Regions from separate parts of the Streptomyces sp. NPDC032198 genome, predicted to be linked through region 3. Evidence: predicted binding sites of a transcription regulator. Region 3 holds the regulator's gene; each other region holds the start of a gene.
What was found. The regulator HrcA, encoded in region 3, represses chaperone genes, less so after heat shock. The targets are predictions, from matches to a motif close to TTNGCACTCNGNNNNNCNGAGTGCNAA.
Positions count from the first base shown of each region.

Region 1: the regulator HrcA is predicted to act here: its motif matches at 5,299-5,325, upstream of groES (co-chaperone GroES).
Region 2: the regulator HrcA is predicted to act here: its motif matches at 4,786-4,812, upstream of groL (chaperonin GroEL).

Region 1 is NZ_JBEZVL010000010.1:216,112-223,871, reverse strand. Features, by position in the region: gene AB0E78_RS26925 (WhiB family transcriptional regulator) at 58-420, shown strand; gene AB0E78_RS26920 (LysR family transcriptional regulator) at 443-1,339, opposite strand; gene AB0E78_RS26915 (MOSC domain-containing protein) at 1,419-2,096, shown strand; gene AB0E78_RS26910 (SDR family oxidoreductase) at 2,247-3,020, shown strand; gene groL (chaperonin GroEL) at 3,100-4,725, opposite strand; gene groES (co-chaperone GroES) at 4,847-5,155, opposite strand; partial or broken gene AB0E78_RS26895 (polysaccharide deacetylase) at 5,552-5,650, opposite strand; gene AB0E78_RS26890 (polysaccharide deacetylase family protein) at 5,686-6,558, opposite strand; gene AB0E78_RS26885 (methyltransferase domain-containing protein) at 6,704-7,760, shown strand, end outside.
Region 2 is NZ_JBEZVL010000005.1:145,154-152,913, forward strand. Features, by position in the region: gene AB0E78_RS14720 (trehalose-6-phosphate synthase) at 1-632, opposite strand, end outside; gene AB0E78_RS14725 (hypothetical protein) at 678-971, opposite strand; gene AB0E78_RS14730 (glucosyl-3-phosphoglycerate synthase) at 1,061-2,005, opposite strand; SAM riboswitch class I at 2,173-2,307, shown strand; gene thrC (threonine synthase) at 2,325-3,632, shown strand; gene AB0E78_RS14740 (MoaD/ThiS family protein) at 3,736-4,011, shown strand; gene AB0E78_RS14745 (cold-shock protein) at 4,436-4,639, shown strand; gene groL (chaperonin GroEL) at 4,941-6,566, shown strand; gene AB0E78_RS14755 (hypothetical protein) at 6,679-7,760, opposite strand, start outside.
Region 3 is NZ_JBEZVL010000001.1:969,081-976,840, reverse strand. Features, by position in the region: gene AB0E78_RS04540 (SpoIIE family protein phosphatase) at 1-1,179, shown strand, start outside; gene hemW (radical SAM family heme chaperone HemW) at 1,273-2,505, shown strand; gene AB0E78_RS04530 (DUF3097 domain-containing protein) at 2,609-3,433, opposite strand; gene AB0E78_RS04525 (MBL fold metallo-hydrolase) at 3,469-4,206, opposite strand; gene hrcA (heat-inducible transcriptional repressor HrcA) at 4,415-5,431, shown strand; gene dnaJ (molecular chaperone DnaJ) at 5,432-6,568, shown strand; gene AB0E78_RS04510 (nitronate monooxygenase) at 6,739-7,760, shown strand, end outside.

The sequences.
Region 1 (7,760 bases), on a different contig from region 3:
GTAGATGTACGGTCGTGGGCACCGTATCCGCGCAGAACGGCTACCAGGAGACAAGCAATGGCAGATTTCTCCCGCCTTCCCGGACCGAACGCTGATCTCTGGGACTGGCAGCTCCTCGCGGCCTGCCGCGGGGTCGACAGCTCGCTCTTCTTCCACCCCGAGGGCGAGCGGGGCGCGGCACGCAGCGCGCGCGAGAACTCCGCCAAGGAGGTCTGCATGAGGTGTCCGGTACGCGCGGAGTGCGCCGCTCACGCCCTCGCGGTACGGGAGCCGTACGGCGTGTGGGGCGGGCTCACCGAGGACGAACGCGAGGAACTCATGGGCCGCGCCCGGAACCGTCTCGTCACGACCACGGCTCCCTCGGCGTCGACATCGGCCGCGGCCAGGGCTTCAAGCGGCGGCATCGTCACGCACACCTGAAGGAACGTTTCTTCGGAAGCGCTCAGCGCTCCGCGGCGCGCGCGAGGTGGTCCAGCGTGGCTGCCACCGCGGGCACCTGCGCCAGATCCGGCAGGGTGAGCGCGACGATCTCGCGCTGGACGGCAGGCTCCACCGTCACTGTGCGTGCACCTTTGGGGCGTACGGACTCGATGGCGAGCTCGGGCAGCACCGCGACCCCCAGGCCCGCGCCGACCAGACCGATCACCGCCGGATAGTCGTCGGTCGCGAAATCGATGCGGGGCACGAAACCCGCCCCTTCGCAGACCTCGACCAGCTGCCTGCGACAGCGCGGACAGCCCGCGATCCACGGCTCGTCGGCCAACTCCCCGATGGCGACCGACTGCGCCTTGGCGAGCCGGTGCCCCTCGGGCACGAGACCGACGAGCCGGTCGGCGAGAAGGGGCCGCACGACCAGGTCGTCCCACTCCTCGGCGGCGGACGCGCCGTCGTAGCGGAAGGCGAGCGCCACGTCGCAGTCCCCCTCGCGCAGCATCTCGACCGAGCGCGGCGGTTCGGCCTCCACGAGCGAGACCCGGGTGCCGGGGTGCGCCGCACGCAGGGCGGCCAGCGCGCTCGGCACCAGCGTCGAGCTGCCGCTGGGGAAGGAGACGAGGCGGACGCGGCCCGCCCGCAGGCCCGCGATCGCGGCGACCTCCTCCTCGGCGGCCGTCAGTCCCGCCAGGATCCCGGCAGCGTGCCGGACCAGGGCTTCGCCCGCCTGCGTGAGGCGCATCTCGCGGCCGGTGCGGATCAGCAGTGTCGTGCCCGCGGAGGCTTCGAGCGCCTTCATCTGCTGGCTGACGGCGGGCTGGGTGCAGCCGAGCTCGCGCGCCGCGGCGGAGAAGGAGCCGGTGGCGGCGACCGCACGCAGGACACGGAGATGACGGGCCTCGATCATGGCGCAAGCATAAGTGACGCTTGGGTCGTACGCCCAATAATGCGTCGCCGCTTTGGGTGAGCTCGCCTAGCCTTCCGCCATGAAGCTTCTTTCCGTGAATCTGGGCCGGTACAAGGCCGTGGAGTACACCGACGCCCCGTCCGGCGGTACCGGCATCGACAAGCAGCCCGCCGAGGGGGCCGTACGGGTGGACGCTCCCGGCGCGAAGGGTGTCGCCGGCAGCGGGGTGGCCGGCGACGAGGTCTGCGACCTGCGGCACCACGGGGGCGACGACCAGGCGGTGTACGCCTACGCGCGCGAGGACCTCGACGCATGGGAACGGCTGCTCGGCCGTCCACTGCCCCATGGCTCCTTCGGCGAGAACCTCACGACGTCCGGGCTCGACGTGAGCGGCGCGAAGATCGGCGAGCGCTGGCGCGTCGGCCCCGATCTGCTCCTGGAGGTGACGTCGGGCCGCATTCCCTGTCAGACGTTCCAGGGCCACCTCGGCGAGACGAAGTGGGTCAAGCGCTTCACGCAGCAGGGCGTCCCCGGCGCCTATCTGCGGGTGATCGAACCGGGCGAGATCCGTGGCGGGGACGCGATGGAGATCGTGCACCGGCCGGCGCACGACGTCACCGTCGCCCTCCAGTTCCGGGCCGTGACAACGGAGCGGCACCTGCTGCCGAGCCTGCTCGCCGCCGGTGACGCGCTGCACCCCGAGTCGATCGACGCGGCGCGGAAGTACGCGGAGAAGTACGGCTCGCGGGTGTCGTAACGGGCGTTCGGGAGAGGCGACTTGGTGGCGGGACGGGCGGTCGGCGCAGCGCGGTCGGCGACGTGGGCCGGAGAGTCATGGCGAAAGGACAGCAGGCCGGGAGGCCATCCGGGGAACACAGCGGTCACTGGATCTCACTAGCCTTGGGCCATGACTACGGCTCTGATTACGGGATCGACCGCCGGTATCGGCGCGGCCTTCGCCAGGCGGCTCGCCGGTGACGGCCACAACCTGATCCTGGTGGCACGGAACACCGAGCGGCTGCGGGAGCAGGCGACCGAACTGCACGACCGGCACGGCATCGAGGCGGAGGTGCTGACCGCGGATCTCGCGACCGACGACGGGATCGCCGCCGTCGAGAAGCGGCTCTCGGACCGCAGGAACGCGGTGGACCTGCTGGTGAACAACGCCGGTTTCGGCAACAAGGGCCAGTACCTGGAGGTGCCGATCGAGGACGAGCTGACGATGCTCAAGGTGCACTGCGAGGCGGTGCTCCGGCTGACGTCGGCGGCGACGGCGTCGATGCGGGAGCGGGGACGCGGTGGCGTCGTCAACGTCGCGTCGGTGGCGGCGTTCGTGCCGCGCGGGACGTACGGCGCGTCGAAGGCGTGGGTCGTGCAGTTCACGCAGGGCGCGGCGAAGGATCTGGCCGGATCGGGGGTGCGGCTGATGGCCCTGTGCCCCGGATTCGTACGGACCGAGTTCCACGAGCGCGCCGGGATGGGGACGTCGAACATTCCCAAGTGGATGTGGCTCGACGCGGACAAGCTGGTCGCGGCAGCGCTGGACGACCTGGCGCGCGGCAAGTCCCTGTCCATCCCGGACCCGCGCTACAAGGCGCTGATGGGAGTGGTGAAGGTGACGCCGAGGGCGCTGCTGGGCGGGGTGACGTCACGTACGGGCAGGAAGTACGGCCCGCAGTAGAGAGATGCCCCTCGACGCGCCGAGGCCCGGCGCCCCCGGATGGGGGCGCCGGGCCTCGGTTCAGCTCAGCGGCAGCGGGTCAGTGCGAGTGACCGTGGCCGTGGCCACCGGCGTCGGCCTCGTCCTCGGCCGGCTTCTCGACGACCAGGGTCTCGGTCGTGAGGAGCAGCGACGCGATGGACGCGGCGTTCTCCAGGGCGGAGCGGGTGACCTTGACCGGGTCGATGACGCCGGCCTTCACCAGGTCGCCGTACTCGCCGGTCGCGGCGTTGAAGCCGAAGCCCTTGTCGAGCTCGGCGACCTTCGAGGTGATGACGTAACCCTCGAGGCCGGCGTTCTCGGCGATCCAGCGCAGCGGCTCGACGGCGGCGCGGCGGACGACGGCGACACCGGTGGCCTCGTCACCCTCCTTGCCGAGGTTGCCCTCGAGGACCTTGACGGCGTGCACCAGAGCGGAGCCACCACCGGAGACGATGCCCTCCTCGACCGCGGCGCGGGTCGCGGAGATGGCGTCCTCCAGACGGTGCTTCTTCTCCTTGAGCTCCACCTCGGTGGCGGCGCCGACCTTGATGACGCACACGCCGCCGGCCAGCTTCGCGAGGCGCTCCTGGAGCTTCTCGCGGTCCCAGTCGGAGTCCGTGGCCTCGATCTCGGCCTTGATCTGGTTGACGCGGCCCTGCACCTCGGAGGCGTCGCCGCCGCCGTCGACGACGGTGGTGTCGTCCTTGGTGATGGTCACGCGGCGGGCGGTGCCGAGCACGTCCAGGCCGACCTGGTCGAGCTTGAGGCCGACCTCTTCGGCGATGACGGTGCCGCCGGTGAGGGTGGCGAGGTCACCGAGCATGGCCTTGCGGCGGTCGCCGAAGCCGGGGGCCTTCACCGCGACGGCGTTGAAGGTGCCGCGGATCTTGTTCACGACCAGGGTCGACAGGGCCTCGCCCTCGACGTCCTCGGCGATGATCAGGAGCGGCTTCGAGGCGTTGGTCTGGATGACCTTCTCGAGCAGCGGGAGCAGGTCCTGGATCGAGGAGATCTTGCCCTGGTGGATCAGGATGTACGGGTCGTCGAGGACGGCCTCCATACGCTCCTGGTCGGACACCATGTACGGGGACAGGTAGCCCTTGTCGAAGGCCATGCCCTCGGTGAAGTCGAGCTCCAGACCGAAGGTGTTGGACTCCTCGACGGTGATGACACCGTCCTTGCCGACCTTGTCCATCGCCTCGGCGATGAGCTCGCCGACCTGCGGGTCCTGGGCCGACAGACCGGCGACGGCCGCGATGTCGGCCTTGTCGTCGATCGGGCGCGCGGTGGAGAGGAGCTCCTCGGACACGGCCTTGACGGCGGCGTCGATGCCCTTCTTCAGGGCGGCCGGGGAGGCGCCGGCGGCTACGTTGCGCAGGCCTTCCTTGACCAGGGCCTGGGCGAGGACCGTCGCGGTGGTGGTGCCGTCACCCGCGATGTCGTTGGTCTTGGTCGCCACCTCCTTGACGAGCTGCGCGCCGAGGTTCTCGTACGGGTCCTCGACCTCGACCTCGCGGGCGATGGTGACGCCGTCGTTGGTGATGGTGGGAGCGCCGAACTTCTTGTCGATGACGACGTTGCGGCCGCGGGGGCCGATCGTCACCTTGACCGTGTCGGCAAGCTTGTTGACGCCGCGCTCGAGGGCGCGACGGGCGTCCTCGTCGAACTTCAGGATCTTCGCCATGGGAGCGGTTCAGCCCTCTCGAAAAATCGGGTTCAAACGAACTGCGCCCCTCGCCGCCCGGCAATCAGCAGCGGGGTGACCAGGGGCGCAACTCAAAAGCAATACTGGTGAAGCAGGTGAATTACTTCTCGACGATCGCGAGCACGTCGCGAGCCGAGAGGACGAGGTACTCGTCGCCGTTGTACTTCACCTCGGTGCCGCCGTACTTGCTGTACAGCACGACATCGCCGACCTTCACGTCGAGCGGCAGGCGCTCACCGTTCTCGAAGCGGCCCGGGCCCACGGCGAGGACAGCACCCTCCTGGGGCTTCTCCTTCGCGGTGTCCGGAATGACCAGGCCAGAGGCCGTGGTCTGCTCGGCGTCGAGCGGCTGGACCACAATGCGGTCCTCGAGCGGCTTGATGGCAACCTTGGAGCTGGCGGTCGTCACGATCCGGTCTCCCCCTTCGGAGATCTACGGGGTTAACAGTCTGGGGTGGCGACCAGGTGGATCCGTCGTCGCGGGTGCCGGACCTGCCCGTCGCTGTTGGCACTCTCCAGTGGTGAGTGCCAGGGTTGACACTAGGACGACGATTAGCACTCGGTCAAGCGGACTGCTAATTCGCTGACGCGGGTCTTATCCGGAGGGGGACGCGGAGGAGCCCTCGGGTGGGGACGCGACGGAGCCCTCGCGCCCCTCGGACGGGGACGTGGAAGAGCCCTCGCGCCCTACGGGGCAACGCTTCCCCTCGCTGACGGGTTCCGTCTCCGCCGCCTCGTACCGATCCGTTTTCCGTGGCCCGGCGAGCTGGACGCAGCTGGGGGACGGTGCCGGCTTGCGCGTCGGGACCTTCTCGGCCGCCTTCCTCCCCAGCCTCTCGATCGGGTCCACCGACTGTGCGCACCCCGTGAGCAGTGCGGGCGCGAGCACGCCTGCCGCGAGCATGCCGACAAGGGACCGCCGCGCCCGCGCCCGCCCGGTCACAGGTAGTCCTCCAGCCTGGCCACCGCGTACCCCTTGTCGGTGACCGTCTTCATGACCTTGCGGACCATGTCGGGCATCGTCCCCTTCCAGTCCTCGCGCCCCCGGAAGTGCGTGAGGATGATGTCGCCGGGATGCAGGTCCCGGTCCCACTCGCGCCACTCCATGTGGTCCGCGAAGGCCTCGGACGCCCACAGCGGCACGGCCTTGACCCCGCAGGACTTGGCGGCCCGCAGCGTGTCCTCGTTGTAGTTTCCGTAGGGCGGGCGGAAGAGCTCGGGCCGCTTGCCGTAGCGCTTCTGGATGACGTTTTGCATCCCGCAGATCTCGCGGCGCTGGCCCGCGTACGAAAGCCCCGGCAGGTAGCGGTGGTTGAGGGTGTGGTTGTTCAGCGAGACGCCCCGGGCCTGCATCTTCTTGAAGTAGCCGTAGTCCTCCTTGACCAGGTAGTCACTGAGGAACGCGGTGTACGGGATCTGCAGTTCGCTCATCATCTTGAGCAGCGCCGGGTCCTTCTCGGCGCCGTCGTCGATGGTCAGGAAGACGACCTTCTTCTTGGTCGGGACGGTCGTGAAGACCGGCGGCAGCGCCGCCTGCCCCTTGACCTCGAAGCCCTTGCGGGTGGTGATCACCGGCTTCTTGGCCGGCGCGGGCGGCGCGGCCAGCGGGGGCTTCGCCAGGCCCCAGCGCTTCGCGGCGGCGGCGCGGGCCACCTGGGCGACGCGGAGCTTCTGGGCGTAGGAGTCGAGGGCGCGGGCGGGCGGCGCGTCCAGGCGCTGCTGGCCGGGGGCGGGGTTCGCTCCGCCGTCGGAGCCCGACGCGCAGCCGGAGGCGATCGCGGCGACGACGAGCGCGGCCACCCCGGCCCGCATCCGCCCCCTCACCCGACCCTTCCGCCTTGGACCGAATTTGTCGTTTTGTCGTACTAGTTGCATGGCGCCGGATCTTTGCAGCTCACGGGCCCGCGGCGGGGCCGACACCGCCGCCGGGCGCGCACCATCCACCGACTGGCCCACAATGGACCGGGTGAACGACCTCGACCGTGATCCGACTGCCTCGACCGCCCTGACCTCCTTCTCCGCGCTGCTCACCCCCGAAGGCCGGTCCCTGCTCGACCTCGACGAGGTGCGGGAGGCCGATCCGGCCCGGGAGCTGGCCGTCGCCACCCGGCTGCGCCGCGAGCACCCGGCGGAACTGGTCACGGCGGTGCTCGCGCAGGCGCGGCTGCGGCGGCGGGCGGTGGCGAAGTTCGGCGCCGATGACGCGGGGCGGATGTTCTTCACGCCGAACGGCGTCGAACAGGCGACCCGTACGAGTGTGGCCGTGCACCGCGCCGAGAGCTTCCGGGCGCTCGGCGTACGCGGTGTCGCCGACCTCTGCTGCGGCATCGGCGGCGACGCCATCGCGCTCGCCCGGGCCGGGATCGCCGTCCTCGCCGTCGACCGCGACCCCCTGACCTGCGCGGTGGCCCGCGCGAACGCGCACGCCCTCGGACTCGGTGACCTCATCGAGGTGCGCGAGGCCGATGTCACCGAGGTCGACACGTCCGCGTACGACGCCGTCTTCGTGGACCCGGCGCGGCGTGGCGGGCGGGGCCGCATCTTCGACCCGGAGGCCTACTCCCCGCCCCTCTCCTGGGCCGTCGAGGCCGCCCGCAAGGCCCCGCACGCGGCGCTGAAGATCGCTCCCGGCATTCCGCACGAGGCGGTTCCCGCCGATGCCGCGGCGGAGTGGATCTCGGACGGGGGCGACGTGAAGGAGGCCGTGCTGTGGTTCGGCACGGACGTCCCGTCCTCGCACCGCGCGACGCTGCTGCCCTCGGGCGCCTCCCTGTGGTCCTCGCTCGACGCGATGCTGCCGGATCCGGAGGTGCGGCCGGTGGGGCGCTATCTGTACGAGCCGGACGGCGCCGTCATCCGTGCGCATCTGGTGGCGGAGGTGGCCGCGCGGGTGGAGGGCGGCCTGATCGACGAGACCATCGCGTACGTCACCTCCGACGCACCGCACGAGACGCCGTACGCGGTGGCGTACGAGATCACCGATCAACTCCCCTTCGGAGTGAAGAAGTTGAAGG
Region 2 (7,760 bases), on a different contig from region 3:
AACGCGGCACGGTCGGCGCCGAGGATGCCCCGCAGCAGCTGCTCCGCGATGTCGTCCGGCAGCATCCGGAAGTAGTCCACCGGCGCCCACGGCGTGTGCGAGAAGTGGCCGATGCGCAGGTCGGGGCGGAGCTCCCGCAGCATGCCCGGCACCAGGGCCAGGTGGTAGTCCTGGACGAGGACCGCCGCGTCCGCACCGGCGCTCTCCGCGAGCGCCTCGGCGAAGGCCCGGTTGTAGGTCTCGTACGCCGCCCACTGCGCCCGGAACTCCGCGCCGAAGGCCGGTTCCAGCGGGGTCTGGTAGAGCATGTGGTGGACGAACCACAGCACCGAGTTCGCGATCCCGTTGTATGCGTCGGCGTGCACGCCCTCGTGCGAACCCGCGTCGATGTCGAGCATCCGCACCCCGGGCTCGCCGACCCCGCGCCGCACGGCCTCACGGTCGCCGTCGCCCAGCGCCGCGCAGACCCACAGGGCCGCTTCCCCGTCGGATTCGCCGATCGCGCTGAGCCCGGAGACGAGACCGCCGCCGCCGCGCTTGGCCGTCAGCTCCCCGTTCTCCTCCAGGGTGTACGTGACGGGGCCGCGGTTGGACGCGACGAGGATCTGGGCGGAGGCGTGCTCGGAGACCATGTGGCGAACCTAGCCCTTCCGGGATGGGCTCAAACGTACGGGCGCTCATCGCTGGTCGCGTCTGCTCCTCGCCGCCGCCACCGCCAGAACGCCCAGCGTGAACAGGGAGATCGCCAGACCCGCGTACAGCATGGTGTCCGACTCGCCGCCCGTGTCGGCCAGTTCCCCCGGCGTGCTCCCGCGGCTCACGGTCCCGGCCTGCTGATGCCCCGGAACGGGCCGTACCGGTGCGTCCATGACCATGGTGCCGGTGGCCCTGATGTCGCCGTACGGCGATTCCGCGGCGGCGGGCGCGGTGGCCGCTCCGAGTGCTCCTGCCACGAGAATGGCCGTCGTCATGGCCACGGCACCGACGCGTCGCGCGCTTCCCATTACCTGTCTGAGCCACATAAGTGGGGAATGTAGACAAAATGCTCGGTTCTGGGTGGTTACGCCACGCGGCGGGCCGTGTACTCCGCTATGCCGCACATCGGCGGGCGCTCCTCCGTGTCCACCGAATGGGTCCGCGGCTCGAACCCGTGCTCGCCCCGTTCGAACTGGGTGAGTTCGGGGCGCACGAGATGCCCGCGCGCGAGCCGCAGCTGCGCCGTCCGGTAGATCGCCGCCGCCATCCGCCCCAGCGCCTGCCCGTCCTGGTGCCGGTGCTTGCGCACGCCGACGTCGACCTGCGCGAGCGCGTCCAGGCCCACCGTGTGCAGCGCGTCGACGAGCAGGCCCAGCTCCACTCCGTAACCGACGGGGAACGGCAGCCGCTCCAGGAGGGACCTGCGCGCCGCGTACTCGCCGCCCAGCGGCTGGACGAACCCCGCGAGCTGCGGCCAGTGCATGTTGAGCAGCGGGCGCGCCATCAGCTCCGTGACCCGGCCGCCCTGACCTGCCGCCTCGCCCAGGGGGCGGTCGTACATCGCCTTCACGAAGTGCACGTCGGGCTCGGTCAGGAGCGGGCCCACGATGCCGGTGACGAAGTCCGCCGAGAACTCCCTCAGGTCCGCGTCGACGAACGCGACGATGTCACCGCCGGTCACCAGGAGCGAGCGCCACAGGACCTCGCCCTTGCCGGGCACGGCCGGGATGCGCGGCAGGATCTCGTCCCGGTGCACGACCCGCGCGCCCGCCTCCCGCGCGACCTCGGCCGTACGGTCCCGCGAGCCGGAGTCGATCACCACGAGCTCGTCGACGAGGGGAGTCCCCTCGACCAGCTCGCGGCGGATCGCGGCGACGATCTCGCCGACCGTCCCCTCCTCGTCGAGCGCGGGCAGGACGACGCTCACCGAGGCTCCCGACGCCCGTTTGGCGTCGAGCAGCGCGCTGAGCGGACGGTCGGCAACGGACCAGGAACGCCTGGTCAGCCAGCGCTCGGCCTCTTCCAGCACGGGTGGCTCCTCCTGTGTGTGGCCTACATGTGATCCATCTCGCGGTTCGGACGACTATCTCAAGGGTCCAGGCCGTCGGTTACAGTCTTGAACAACGCGGATGACCATCGCATGTCGGGGGTCATCGCGTAACAAATGCCCCGGGCCCCTGAAGCCCGGCGCCATACCGCTCATCCAGAGGGGCAGAGGGATACGGCCCGTTGAAGCCCCGGCAACCATCCCGCCGACCGCGCACGCGAGGTCTCGGTGGGGAAGGTGCCAATTCCGTCTCGCGGCGAAATGCGTCGCGAGGAAGATGAGGAGAAAGGGCCTCGCCTCCATGGCTGCGCAGACTGTCGCAACGAACGACACCACCCCCTCCACCACGGGTTCCGTGGACCTCGGCCCCGCGTCCGGCCTCTCTTGCCGCGAGTGCGGCGAGCTCTACGCGCTGGGCCCGATCTTCGCCTGCGAGGCCTGTTTCGGCCCGCTCGAAGTCGCGTACGACCTGCCGACCGGCGACCCCGAGGCACTCCGGAAGCAGATCGAGTCCGGCCCCGACAACATCTGGCGCTACGCGCCCCTGCTGCCCGTCCCGGCGAACGTCGCCGAGAAGCCGAACATCAACCCCGGCTGGACCAAGCTGGTCAAGGCCGACAACCTCGCGCGTGAACTCGGCGTCGAGCAGGGCAAGTTGTTCGTCAAGGACGACTCCGGCAACCCGACGCACTCCTTCAAGGACCGCGTCGTCGCGCAGGCCATCGAGGCCGCGCGCGCCTTCGGCTTCACCACCCTCTCCTGCTCCTCCACCGGCAACCTCGCGGGCGCCGTCGGCGCCGCCGCCGCCCGCGCCGGCTTCCGCTCCTGTGTGTTCATCCCGCACGACCTGGAGCAGGGCAAGGTCGTCATGGCCGCGGTCTACGGCGGCGAGCTCGTCGGCATCGAGGGCAACTACGACGACGTGAACCGCTTCTGCTCCGAGCTCATCGGCGACCCGCTGGGCGAGGGCTGGGGCTTCGTGAACGTGAACCTCCGGCCGTACTACGGCGAGGGCTCCAAGACCCTCGCGTACGAGATCTGCGAGCAGCTCGGCTGGCAGCTGCCCGACCAGCTGGTCATCCCGATCGCCTCCGGCTCGCAGCTCACGAAGATCGACAAGGGCCTCAAGGAGCTCATCGAGCTGGGGCTCGTCGAGGACAAGCCGTACAAGATCTTCGGTGCGCAGGCCGAGGGCTGTTCACCGGTGTCGACCGCCTTCAAGGCCGGTCACGACGTCGTGCGCCCCCAGAAGCCGGACACCATCGCCAAGTCGCTCGCCATCGGCAACCCCGCCGACGGGCCGTACGTCCTGGACATCGCGCGTCGCACGGGCGGTGCGGTGGAGGACGTGAACGACGAGCAGGTCGTCGACGCGATCAAGCTCCTCGCTCGGACCGAGGGCATCTTCGCGGAGACCGCGGGCGGGGTCACGGTCGGCGTCACGAAGAAGCTGATCGACGCGGGCCTCATCGACCCGACCTTGACCACGGTTGTGTTGAACACGGGTGACGGGCTCAAGACTCTTGACGCTGTTGCCGAGACGTCTCAGGCGACCGCCACGATCCGCCCCAGCCTGGACGCGTTCCGCGCCGCCGGGCTCGCCGGCTAGCTGCCGTAGGGCCTGACCGCCGTCCTCGACGGGCGGTCGTGGTCCGTCCTCGCGCAGTTCCCCGCGCCCCTGAAAGGGGCCCCACACACCCCGAGGTGAAATCATGAGCGTGAACGTCCGTATCCCCACCATCCTCCGCACCTACACCGGCGGTCGGTCCGAGGTCGCCGCGGAGGGTGCGAATCTCTCCGAGGTCATCGCCGATCTGGAGAAGAACCACGCCGGTATCGCGGCCCGTGTCCTGGACGACCAGGGCAAGCTGCGGCGTTTCGTGAACGTTTACGTGAACGACGACGACGTCCGCTTCGAGCAGGGCCTGGAGACGGCGACGCCGGACGGTGCCGGGGTCTCCATCATTCCCGCCGTCGCCGGTGGTTGATTCTTTAAAGAAATACCCTGCGTAATCTCCATTGCCCCCTCCGCGAGAGAAGCGGAGGGGGCAATTCCATGTGGTTGAGCGCGGTACAGTTGGGAAGCGAGCTTCCCTGTTTGTGCCGAGCGCATATACGAAGTCGCCCCGAGGGCGACAAGAAGTAGCCAAAGTGCCCCGCCCATTTGCCCCTCTCGTGGCATTTGCCTGGCCCGACTTGCCCTGAACTCCGGCGAATTCTTCGCATATTACCGATCAGGCGTGCCCAGAATTCTCGTCCGATTGACCTGTTGCAGAGGGCAGTTGGACAGATACATTCAGCCGCGGTCGACGCGTTCCGGCGCACGCCTCCACAACCCATTGGGGGGGTGAGGTCTGACCCGGGTCCGCGAAGTGCGGGTCCGTGCAAGGGCCAGTAATAGGGGAGTTAGGCATGGCTCAGGGCACCGTCAAGTGGTTCAACGCGGAGAAGGGGTACGGCTTCATCGCGGTCGACGGTGGTGCGGATGTTTTCGTCCACTACAGCGCGATTCAGATGGACGGCTACCGCACCCTTGAAGAAGGTCAGCGAGTGGAGTTCGAGATCTCGCAGGGCCAGAAGGGTCCGCAGGCGGACATGGTCAAGCTCGCCGTCTGATCTCGGCGCGATCGGCCAGTGACTTAGAGAGTCACGAGGGGCCCGTACCCGACAGGGGTACGGGCCCCTCGTGCGTGCGCCCCTCGTACGTCTGGGATCCGCGAGAGGCGCTTGCACTCGTAGGGGTCGAGTGCTAATCATTGGGCTTAGCACTCTCCGAGTGAGAGTGACAGAACTTGGATCGGGTCGGTGAGGCCCGCAGGCCGGGTGGGGCAAGGAACCACAAGGCTTGCAGGCCGTCCGTCGCGGGCGCTGGCGCGATCCGGAAGCATGCCACCCCTGTCCGGGAGGACCACTTCACATGGCCAAGATCATCGCGTTCGACGAGGAGGCACGGCGCGGCCTCGAGCGCGGCATGAACCAGCTCGCCGACGCCGTCAAGGTGACCCTGGGCCCCAAGGGTCGCAACGTCGTCCTCGAGAAGAAGTGGGGTGCCCCCACGATCACCAACGATGGTGTTTCCATCGCCAAGGAGATCGAGCTCGAGGACCCGTACGAGAAGATCGGCGCCGAGCTGGTCAAGGAGGTCGCGAAGAAGACGGACGACGTCGCCGGTGACGGCACGACGACCGCGACCGTCCTGGCGCAGGCGCTGGTCCGCGAGGGCCTTCGCAACGTAGCCGCCGGTGCCAACCCCATGGCCCTCAAGCGTGGCATCGAGAAGGCCGTCGAGGCCGTCTCGGGTGCCCTCCTTGAGCAGGCCAAGGACGTGGAGACCAAGGAGCAGATCGCTTCTACGGCCTCCATCTCCGCCGCCGACACCCAGATCGGCGAGCTCATCGCCGAGGCGATGGACAAGGTCGGCAAGGAAGGCGTCATCACCGTCGAGGAGTCGCAGACCTTCGGTCTTGAGCTTGAGCTCACCGAGGGCATGCGCTTCGACAAGGGCTACATCTCGGCGTACTTCGCCACGGACATGGAGCGTATGGAGGCGTCGCTCGACGACCCGTACATCCTGATCGTGAACTCGAAGATCTCGAACGTGAAGGACCTCCTTCCGCTCCTCGAGAAGGTCATGCAGTCCGGCAAGCCGCTGCTGATCATCGCCGAGGACGTCGAGGGCGAGGCCCTGTCGACCCTGGTCGTCAACAAGATCCGTGGCACCTTCAAGTCCGTTGCCGTCAAGGCCCCGGGCTTCGGTGACCGCCGCAAGGCCATGCTCGGCGACATCGCCATCCTCACCGGTGGCACCGTCATCTCCGAGGAGGTCGGCCTCAAGCTGGAGAACGCCGGTCTCGACCTGCTCGGCCGCGCCCGCAAGGTCGTCATCACCAAGGACGAGACCACGATCGTCGACGGCTCCGGTGAGAGCGACCAGGTCCAGGGTCGCGTCAACCAGATCCGCGCCGAGATCGAGAACTCGGACAGCGACTACGACCGCGAGAAGCTGCAGGAGCGCCTGGCGAAGCTCGCCGGCGGTGTTGCGGTCATCAAGGCCGGTGCCGCGACCGAGGTGGAGCTCAAGGAGCGCAAGCACCGCATCGAGGACGCCGTTCGCAACGCGAAGGCCGCCGTCGAAGAGGGCATCGTCGCCGGTGGTGGCGTGGCCCTCATCCAGGCCGCCGCTGTCTTCGAGAAGCTTGAGCTCGAAGGTGACGAGGCCACCGGTGCCGCCGCTGTGAAGCTGGCCCTTGAGGCCCCGCTGAAGCAGATCGCCGTCAACGCCGGCCTTGAGGGTGGCGTCATCGTCGAGAAGGTGCGCAACCTGCCCATCGGTCACGGCCTGAACGCCGCGACCGGTGAGTACGTCGACATGATCGCCGAGGGCATCCTCGACCCGGCGAAGGTCACGCGCTCTGCCCTGCAGAACGCCGCGTCCATCGCCGCGCTGTTCCTCACCACCGAGGCCGTCATCGCCGACAAGCCGGAGAAGGCGGGCGCTGCCCCGGCCGGCGGCGGCATGCCGGGCGGTGACATGGACTTCTGATCCGCCTCCGGCTGATCAGCGGTTCATCGCTACACGCGAACCGAGGGCGGCACTCCTTCTCACGAAGGGGTGCCGCCCTCGGGCGTTTCCCGGTGCGTACGGGGCGTGCGGCTTACGAAAGACGGTCCATGATCCAGGTGCAGAGTTCTTCCGTGACCAGGGTGTGGCCCTCGTTGTGGGAGGCGCAGAGGTACTCGTCGAGCTCGCTGTCCCCGGAGTCCTCCGGGAACGGGTCGTGCAGCTTCTCGTGGGTGTCGATGTCGCGCAGGGCGACCGCGCTCACCGAGGGGACGAAGCAGTGCTCGCGGGTCTCCGCCTCCGAGCCGAGGCCGATGATCGCGGGGATCTTGTTCAGCTCGTCGGCGAGGATGCCGAAGCCCTCCAGGGTGCCGCCGGGCGCACCGTCGATCTCGGGCATGCCCGAGGTGCGGATCTGCGGCTTGCGCAGGGTCACCACGCGGAGCTGGGCGACGAGCTTCTCCTCGCCCGCGGGCTGCGTGTAGAGGTGGGTGCCGGTGATGCCGAGGCCCTTGCCGTGGAACGCCCGTACGCCGGGGTCGATGCCGTTGGCCACGCCGGTGCGCACGCCGTTGGCGACGCCGATCTTCTTCGGGCGCCTGGGCCAGCCGCCCACCCGCTCCAGCTCGGCGAGGAACTCGATGCGCTCCTTGTCGGTCTCCGGGGAGTCGTCCCATTCGGAGATGTGCTGCCACAGGAGCTGGCGCGCCGCCGGGCTGTTCATCTGGTTCGAGAAGGCCGCGTTGAGCCGCCGGATGTAGTGCGCGAACGACTGCAGCGCGATGGGGATCCAGGCGCCGCGGTGCGGGCTGTCGAAGGAGAAGTACAGCTCGGTCTGGTGGTCGACGTTGTCGTGCTCCATCTTGGCGAGCGCGTACCGCGTGACCAGGCCACCCATGCTGAAGCCGCCGACGGTCAGCGGGTGGTTGCCGACGCGCCGCGCGATCGCCTCCTGGATCGCCGACCGTGCGGCCCTGGCGTTGTCCAGGATCGAGGCGCTGCGCTCGTCGAAGCCGAGCAGGATGACGTCGTAACCGCGCTGCCGCAGCTCCGTGAGGAACGGGTACGGGCCCCGCTCAAGGATTTCCCACGAGAAGTCCAGGTCGCTCGGCCCGCTGTTGAAGCCGTCGCCCAGGATCACCGGCTTGGTGAGCCCGCGCCCGGGGTCCGCGAGAT
Region 3 (7,760 bases):
TGGTGCGCGGTATGGCTCGACGACGAGTCGGAGGCCGCGCCGCGCGGCGCCGTGAGCGGCGGCCCCGGCTCCCGGCTCGCCCGCGTCTGGCACACCAGCGAGCAGCGCATGGAGGAACTGCGGCGCAGCCTGGAGAAGGACCCGCCCCTGCTGCCCGAATCGGCCGGCTCCGGCGCCGTCCCCGTGAAGTGGCCCGGCGAGGCCCTGGCCGACGAGGGCGGCACGGCCCTGGCGTACCGCCTCACGGCGGGCGGTCGCGCGCTGGGCACGCTCATCATCGGGCGGGCCGGGATGATGCGCTTCGCCGACGAGGTCACCGGCCTCATCGAGGACTTCAGCCGACGGGTCGCCCTGGCCATCAGCGCGGCGCGGCGCTATCAGCGCCAGGCCACCATCAGCCAGGTCCTGCAGCGCGGACTCCTTCCGAGCTCCGTCGCGGACATCCCCGGCGTGCAGAGCGGCGTCGTGTACGAGCCGCGGGACAAGGGCGGGCCCGGCGGCGACTTCTACGACGTGTTCCAGGCGGGCAAGGGCCGCTGGTGCTTCGCCCTCGGCGACGTTCAGGGCAAGGGCGTCGAGGCGGCCGTCGTGATCGGCCTCGCCCGGCCGTGGCTGCGCCTGCTCGCCCGCGAGGGGTACGAGGTCGCGGAGGTGCTCGACCGCCTCAACCAGCTCCTCCTCGACGACGCGACGGAGGCGGCGGACGCGGCGGCGGCGGTGGTCGCGGCGGCGGGCGGCCAGATCGTGCCGCCGGACGGGGCCACCTCCCGCTTCCTCTCCCTCCTCTACGGCGAGCTGGTCCCCATGGACGACGGCGGCGTCCGCTGCACGGTGGCCAGCGCGGGACACCCGCTGCCGCTGCTGCTCTCCCCGGACGGCACGGTCCGGGCTGCGGCCTCGCCCCAGCTGCTGCTCGGGGTCATCGACGACGCGACGTACGCGAGCGAGAGCTTCGACCTGCGCACGGGGGACACGCTGCTCTGCGTCACCGACGGGGTGACCGAGCGCCGCACCGGGCAGCTGATGTTCGACGACGGCGACGGTCTCGCGAAGGCCCTCGCGAGCTGCGCGGGCCTCGACGCGTCGCTGATCGCGGAGCGGATCAAGAGGATGGTGCACGAATTCTCGGAGCGGCCGCCGGACGACGACATGGCGGTCCTGGTCCTTCAGGCGCAGTAGGCGGGCGGATCCGGTGCGCGGTGCGGGGTTTCTCCGCGGTGCCGGGTTCCTCCGCGGTGCGGGGTTTCTCCGAGGTGCGGGACAATCGAAGGTATGCCTTCCGCACTGCCCGATGGTGAGCCCATGCCCGAGGACGGGTCCCTGCCCGCGTCCGCCCTCGCGGGTGCGGGGACACGTCCGCTCGGCTTCTACCTCCACGTCCCGTATTGCGCCACGCGCTGCGGCTACTGCGACTTCAACACGTACACCGCGACCGAGCTGCGCGGCTCCGGCGGCGTGCTCGCCTCGCGCGACAATTACGCGGACACCCTGATCGACGAGGTACGGCTCGCGCGCAAGACCCTGGGCGACGACCCGCGCCCGGTGCAGACGGTCTTCGTCGGGGGCGGTACGCCGACGCTCCTGGCCGCAGCCGACCTCGTGCGCATGCTGGGAGCGGTCCGGGAGGAGTTCGGGCTCGCGGACGACGCGGAGATCACCACCGAGGCGAACCCGGAGTCCGTCGATCCGGCCTACCTGAGCGAACTGCGGGCCGGTGGCTTCAACCGCGTCTCCTTCGGGATGCAGAGCGCGAAGCAGCACGTACTGAAGGTGCTGGACCGTACGCACACCCCCGGCCGGCCCGAGGCATGCGTGGCCGAGGCGCGGGCGGCGGGCTTCGACCACGTCAACCTGGACCTCATCTACGGCACGCCGGGCGAGACGGACGACGACTGGCGGGCCACCCTCGACGCGGCGATCGGCGCCGGGCCCGACCACGTCAGCGCCTACGCCCTGATCGTTGAGGAGGGCACGCAGCTCGCGCGCAGGATCCGGCGCGGCGAGGTGCCGATGACGGACGACGACGTGCACGCCGACCGGTATCTGATCGCCGACGAGGTGCTCGGGGGCGCGGGATTCTCCTGGTACGAGGTGTCGAACTGGGCCACGTCCGATGCCGGGCGGTGCCTGCACAACGAGTTGTACTGGCGCGGGGCCGACTGGTGGGGGGCCGGGCCGGGGGCCCACAGCCACGTGGGGGGCGTGCGGTGGTGGAACGTCAAGCATCCCGGGGCGTACGCGGGCGCCCTCGCCGCCGGCCGGTCGCCCGGGGCCGGGCGGGAGGTTCTCGCCGCGGAGGACCGGCGGGTGGAACGGATCCTGCTGGAGCTGCGGCTCCTCGAGGGGTGCCCGTTGTCCCTGCTCCACCCCGCGGGCCTCGCGGCTTCCCGCCGGGCGCTCGCCGATGGGCTTCTTGAGGCGGGGCCCTACGAGGAGGGGCGTGCCGTGCTGACCCTGCGGGGGCGGTTGCTGGCGGATGCGGTGGTGCGGGACCTGGTGGACTGACCGCAGAATCACCGGCTCCGCCGAGTTCGTCCTCAAACGCCGGACGGGCTGACATAGCCGCGCAGCGGCGGCGCAGTCCGGCCCCGCAGGCGTCGGCGGCGGTCTAGGACTCGGTCCCCGTGACGAAGTCGATCAACTCCTCCACGCGGCCCAGAAGCGCCGGTTCAAGATCGCGGTAGCTGCGCACCGAGCCCAGGATCCGCTGCCAGGCCGCGCCAGTGTTGGGCGGCCAGCCCAGGGCCTCGCAGACGCCCGTCTTCCAGTCGAGCCCCCGCGGCACGCGCGGCCACGCGGCGATCCCCACCGAGGACGGCTTCACCGCCTCCCACACGTCGATGTAGGGGTGCCCCACCACCAGCGCCGACGAAGAACTCACCTGCGCCGCGATCCTCGACTCCTTCGAACCGGGCACCAGGTGGTCCACCAGGACGCCGAGTCGCGCGTCGGGGCCGGGGGAGAACTCCTCGACGATCGCCGGGAGGTCGTCGATGCCCTCCAGGTACTCGACGACCACGCCCTCGATCCGCAGGTCGTCGCCCCACACCCGCTCGACGAGCTCCGCGTCGTGGCGGCCCTCCACGTAGATCCGCCCCGCGCGGGCGACCCGGGCCCGCGCACCCGGCACGGCCACCGAGCCGGAAGCGGTGCGCGAAGGACGTACCGGCGAGGAGGCGGCGGACGGGCGGACCAGCGTCACCGTCCGGCCCTCCAGGGCGAAGGCACCCGGAGTCATCGGGAAGACGCGGTGCTTGCCGAAGCGGTCCTCCAGGGTCACCGTCGGACCCTCCGCCGTCTTCTCGCAGCGAATCACCGCCCCGCAGAAGCCGGTGCTCAGCTCCTCCACCACGAGGTCCGCCTCCGCGGCGACCTCCGGGACGGGCTTCGGCTTCTTCCAGGGCGGGGTCAGGTCCGCGGAGTACTGGCGCATTTTCCCGACGATAGGAAGAAGTGGGGGGAGGCTCGCTACGACACGCCGAAGCGGGCCGCCAGTGTGGCCCGTTGCGCACGGACAAATGCCGCATCGACCACCGCACCGTGCCCCGGCACGTACAGCGCGTCCTCCCCGCCCAGGTCGAGCAGCCGGTCGAGCGCGGCAGGCCACCGCTTCGGGACCGCGTCATCACCGGCCTGCGGTTCACCCGACTCCTCGACCAGGTCGCCGCAGAAGACGATCTCCGGGGAGTCCGCCGTGCCGGGGACCAGGACCGCCAGGTCGTGGCCCGTGTGTCCCGGGCCGACGTTCGCGAGCAGCACCTGCACGCCGCCGCCCAGGTCGAGCGTCCACTCCCCGCACACCGTGTGGTGCGGGTGGACGAGCAGGTCGGCGGCCTCCGCCGCCGCGTCCGGCGCGACCCCGTGCCGCACCGCGGACTCGCGCAGCTCGTCGCGGCCCTTCGCGAGCAGCGCGTCGAGGCCCACCGCGCCGTACACCTCCACGCCCGCGAACGCCGCGGCGCCGAGCACATGGTCGAAGTGCGGGTGCGTCAGGGCGAGATGAGTGACCCGGCGGCCCCCGCCGAGGATGCCGCGCGCCTGGGTGCGCAGCTCCGCCCCCTCGCGCAGCGTCGCCCCCGCCTCGATCATCAGCGCCGATTCACCGCCGACGACAAGCCCCGCCGTACAGTCCCAGACCGGGAGGCGCCGCCGTCCCACATGCGGCGCGAGCCGCTCCCACCCTGCCTCGTCCCAAGCCGGCGTCACGTTCATAAGGCGACGCTAGCGCTGTGCGGGCGGCTCGGCAGCCGCCCGCTCACCCGCCGGACCGAGACCGGGGGTCCGGCCCTTGCCGGGGCCGTACCTCGCGGCCGTACACTGGGCGCGGTGCAAGGCTGGCACTCACCCGCGGGGAGTGCCAGGCGGACCACGGGGCAGACAGGTTTCAGGGCGAAAAGGTGGAGGTGTTGCGCGGATGCTCAGTGAACGCAGGCTCGAGGTGCTGCGCGCCATCGTCCATGACTACGTCGGCACCGAGGAGCCCGTCGGCTCCAAGGCGCTCACCGAGCGGCACAGTCTCGGTGTCTCACCGGCCACGGTCCGCAACGACATGGCGGCGCTGGAGGAGGAAGGGTTCATCGCCCAGCCTCATACGAGTGCCGGGCGCATCCCGACCGACAAGGGGTACCGCCTCTTCGTCGACCGGCTCGCGGGCGTCAAGCCGATGGCGGCGCCGGAGCGCAGGGCCATCCAGAACTTCCTCGACGGCGCCGTCGACCTCGACGACGTCGTGGCGCGCACGGTGCGGCTGCTCGCGCAGCTGACCCGGCAGGTCGCGGTCGTGCAGTATCCGTCGCTCACGCGGTCGACGGTGCGGCACGTGGAGCTGCTCTCACTGGCTCCGGCCCGTCTGATGCTCGTCCTGATCACGGACACGGGCCGGGTCGAGCAGCGCATGATCGACTGCCCCGCCCCGTTCGGCGAGACCTCGCTCGCGGATCTGCGGGCGCGGCTCAACAGCAGGGTCGCGGGCCGCCGCTTCGCGGACGTGCCGCAGCTCGTGCAGGACATGACGGAGTCCTTCGACGCGGAGGACCGGGGCACCGTGGCGACGGTGCTCTCCACACTCCTCGAAACCTTGGTCGAGGAGACCGAGGAGCGGCTGATGATCGGCGGAACGGCCAATCTCACCCGCTTCGGACATGACTTTCCCCTCACCATCAGGCCCGTCCTGGAGGCTCTTGAGGAGCAGGTCGTCCTGCTCAAGTTGCTTGGCGAGGCGACGGATTCGGGCATGACCGTACGGATCGGTCACGAGAACGCCCATGAGGGACTCAGCTCTACGTCCGTGGTCTCCGTCGGCTACGGTTCGGGCAGCGAGGCAGTAGCCAAACTCGGCGTGGTCGGCCCGACCCGCATGGACTATCCGGGAACGATGGGAGCAGTACGCGCAGTGGCACGTTACGTCGGACAGATCCTGGCGGAGTCGTAAGTGGCCACGGACTACTACGCCGTACTAGGCGTGCGCCGCGACGCTTCCCAGGACGAAATCAAGAAGGCCTTCCGGAGGCTTGCGCGAGAGCTTCACCCGGACGTGAATCCGGATCCGAAGACTCAGGAGCGCTTCAAGGAGATCAACGCCGCGTACGAGGTGTTGTCGGACCCGCAGAAGAAGCAGGTCTACGACCTCGGCGGTGACCCGCTGTCCCAGGCGGGCGGCGGCGGTGCGGGCGGTTTCGGGGCCGGTGGCTTCGGCAACTTCTCGGACATCATGGACGCGTTCTTCGGGACGGCGTCGCAGCGTGGCCCCCGGTCGCGCACGCGCCGTGGCCAGGACGCCATGATCCGGCTCGAGATCGACCTGGACGAGGCGGCCTTCGGGACCACCAAGGACATACAGGTCGACACGGCGGTCGTATGTACGACCTGCAGCGGTGAAGGTGCCGCGCCGGGGACATCCGCTCAAACGTGTGACATGTGCCGCGGTCGCGGCGAGGTGTCGCAGGTCACGCGGTCGTTCCTCGGCCAGGTCATGACTTCGCGGCCGTGCCCGCAGTGTCAGGGCTTCGGCACGGTCGTGCCCACCCCCTGCCCCGAGTGCGCCGGCGACGGCCGCATCCGGTCGCGGCGGACGCTCACCGTGAAGATCCCCGCCGGTGTCGACAACGGCACGCGGATCCAGCTCGCGGGCGAGGGCGAGGTCGGCCCCGGCGGCGGCCCCGCGGGCGACCTGTACGTGGAGATCCACGAGCTGCCGCACGCCGTGTTCCAGCGGCGCGGGGACGACCTGCACTGCACGGTCACCATCCCCATGACGGCCGCGGCTCTGGGCACCAAGGTGCCCCTGGAGACGCTGGACGGCCTGGAGGAGGTCGACATCCGGCCGGGCACGCAGTCCGGCCAGTCGGTGCCGCTGCACGGCAGGGGCATCACGCACCTGCGGGGCGGCGGTCGCGGTGACCTCATCGTGCACGTCGAGGTCCTCACGCCGAGCAAGCTGGACGCGGAGCAGGAGCGGGTCCTCCGGGAGCTCGCGGTGCTGCGCGGCGAGGAGCGGCCCACCGGGCAGTTCCAGCCGGGGCAGCAGGGTCTGTTCTCGCGCCTGAAGGACGCGTTCAACGGTCGCTGAGATTCCGGTGCTCCGGTGCCGGAGGGTTTGCCCTCCGGCACCGGAGCATTGTCGATTTCTGCGGGGTGTCGGGTGGGTGGGCGGGAAAGTCTGTAGCCCGCGGCAGGCGCCCGCGGGCCCGCTGTGAGGCGCGATTCGGCCCCCCGGCCAGGTCATGGCACGATGCGTTCATGTCCTCCGCACTGACCGATCTCTGCCGCCTTCCGATCGTGCAGGCCCCCATGGCGGGCGGCGCTTCGTGCCCTCAGCTCGCCGCGGCCGTCTGCGAGGCCGGGGGGCTCGGATTCCTCGCCGCCGGGTACAAAACGGCCGACGGGATGTACCAGGAGATCAAACAGCTGCGGGGGCTCACGAGCCGGCCGTTCGGCGTGAACCTCTTCATGCCGCAGCCCGAGTACGCCGATGCCGCCGCCGTCGACGTCTACCGCAACCAGCTCGCCGGAGAGGCCGCCTGGTACGAGACGCAGCTCGGCGACCCGGACAGCGGCCGCGACGACGGCTACGACGCCAAGCTCGCGATCCTCGTCGAGGACCCGGTGCCGCTGGTGTCGTTCACCTTCGGCTGCCCCACCCGTGACGTCTTCGACGCCTTCGCACGGGTCGGCACGATCACCGTCGCCACCGTCACCTCGCCCGAAGAGGCGCAGACCGCCCAGTGGTCGGGCGCCGACGCCGTGTGCGTGCAGGGCATCGAGGCGGGCGGCCACCAGGGCACCCACCGCGACAACCCCGAGACGGACGGCGCCGGGCTCGGCCTCCTCTCGCTCATCGCGCAGGTGCGCGACACCGTGCAGATCCCGGTCGTCGCGGCCGGAGGCCTGATGCGCGGCTCGCAGATCGCCGCGGTGCTCGCGGCCGGCGCGGACGCCGCGCAGCTCGGCACGGCCTTCCTGGTCTGCCCCGAGTCGGGCGCCAACGTCCTGCACAAGCAGGCCATGACCAACCCGCTGTTCACCCGCACCGAACTGACCCGGGCCTTCTCGGGACGCCCCGCGCGGGGCCTGGTCAACCGCTTCATGCGCGAGCACGGGCCGTACGCCCCCGCCGCCTACCCCCAGATCCACCACCTCACCAGCGGCCTGCGCAAGGCCGCCGCCAAGGCCGGTGACGCGCAGGGCATGGCGCTGTGGGCGGGCCAGGGCCACCGCATGGCGCGGGAACTGCCCGCCGGGCAGCTCGTGGAGGTCCTCGC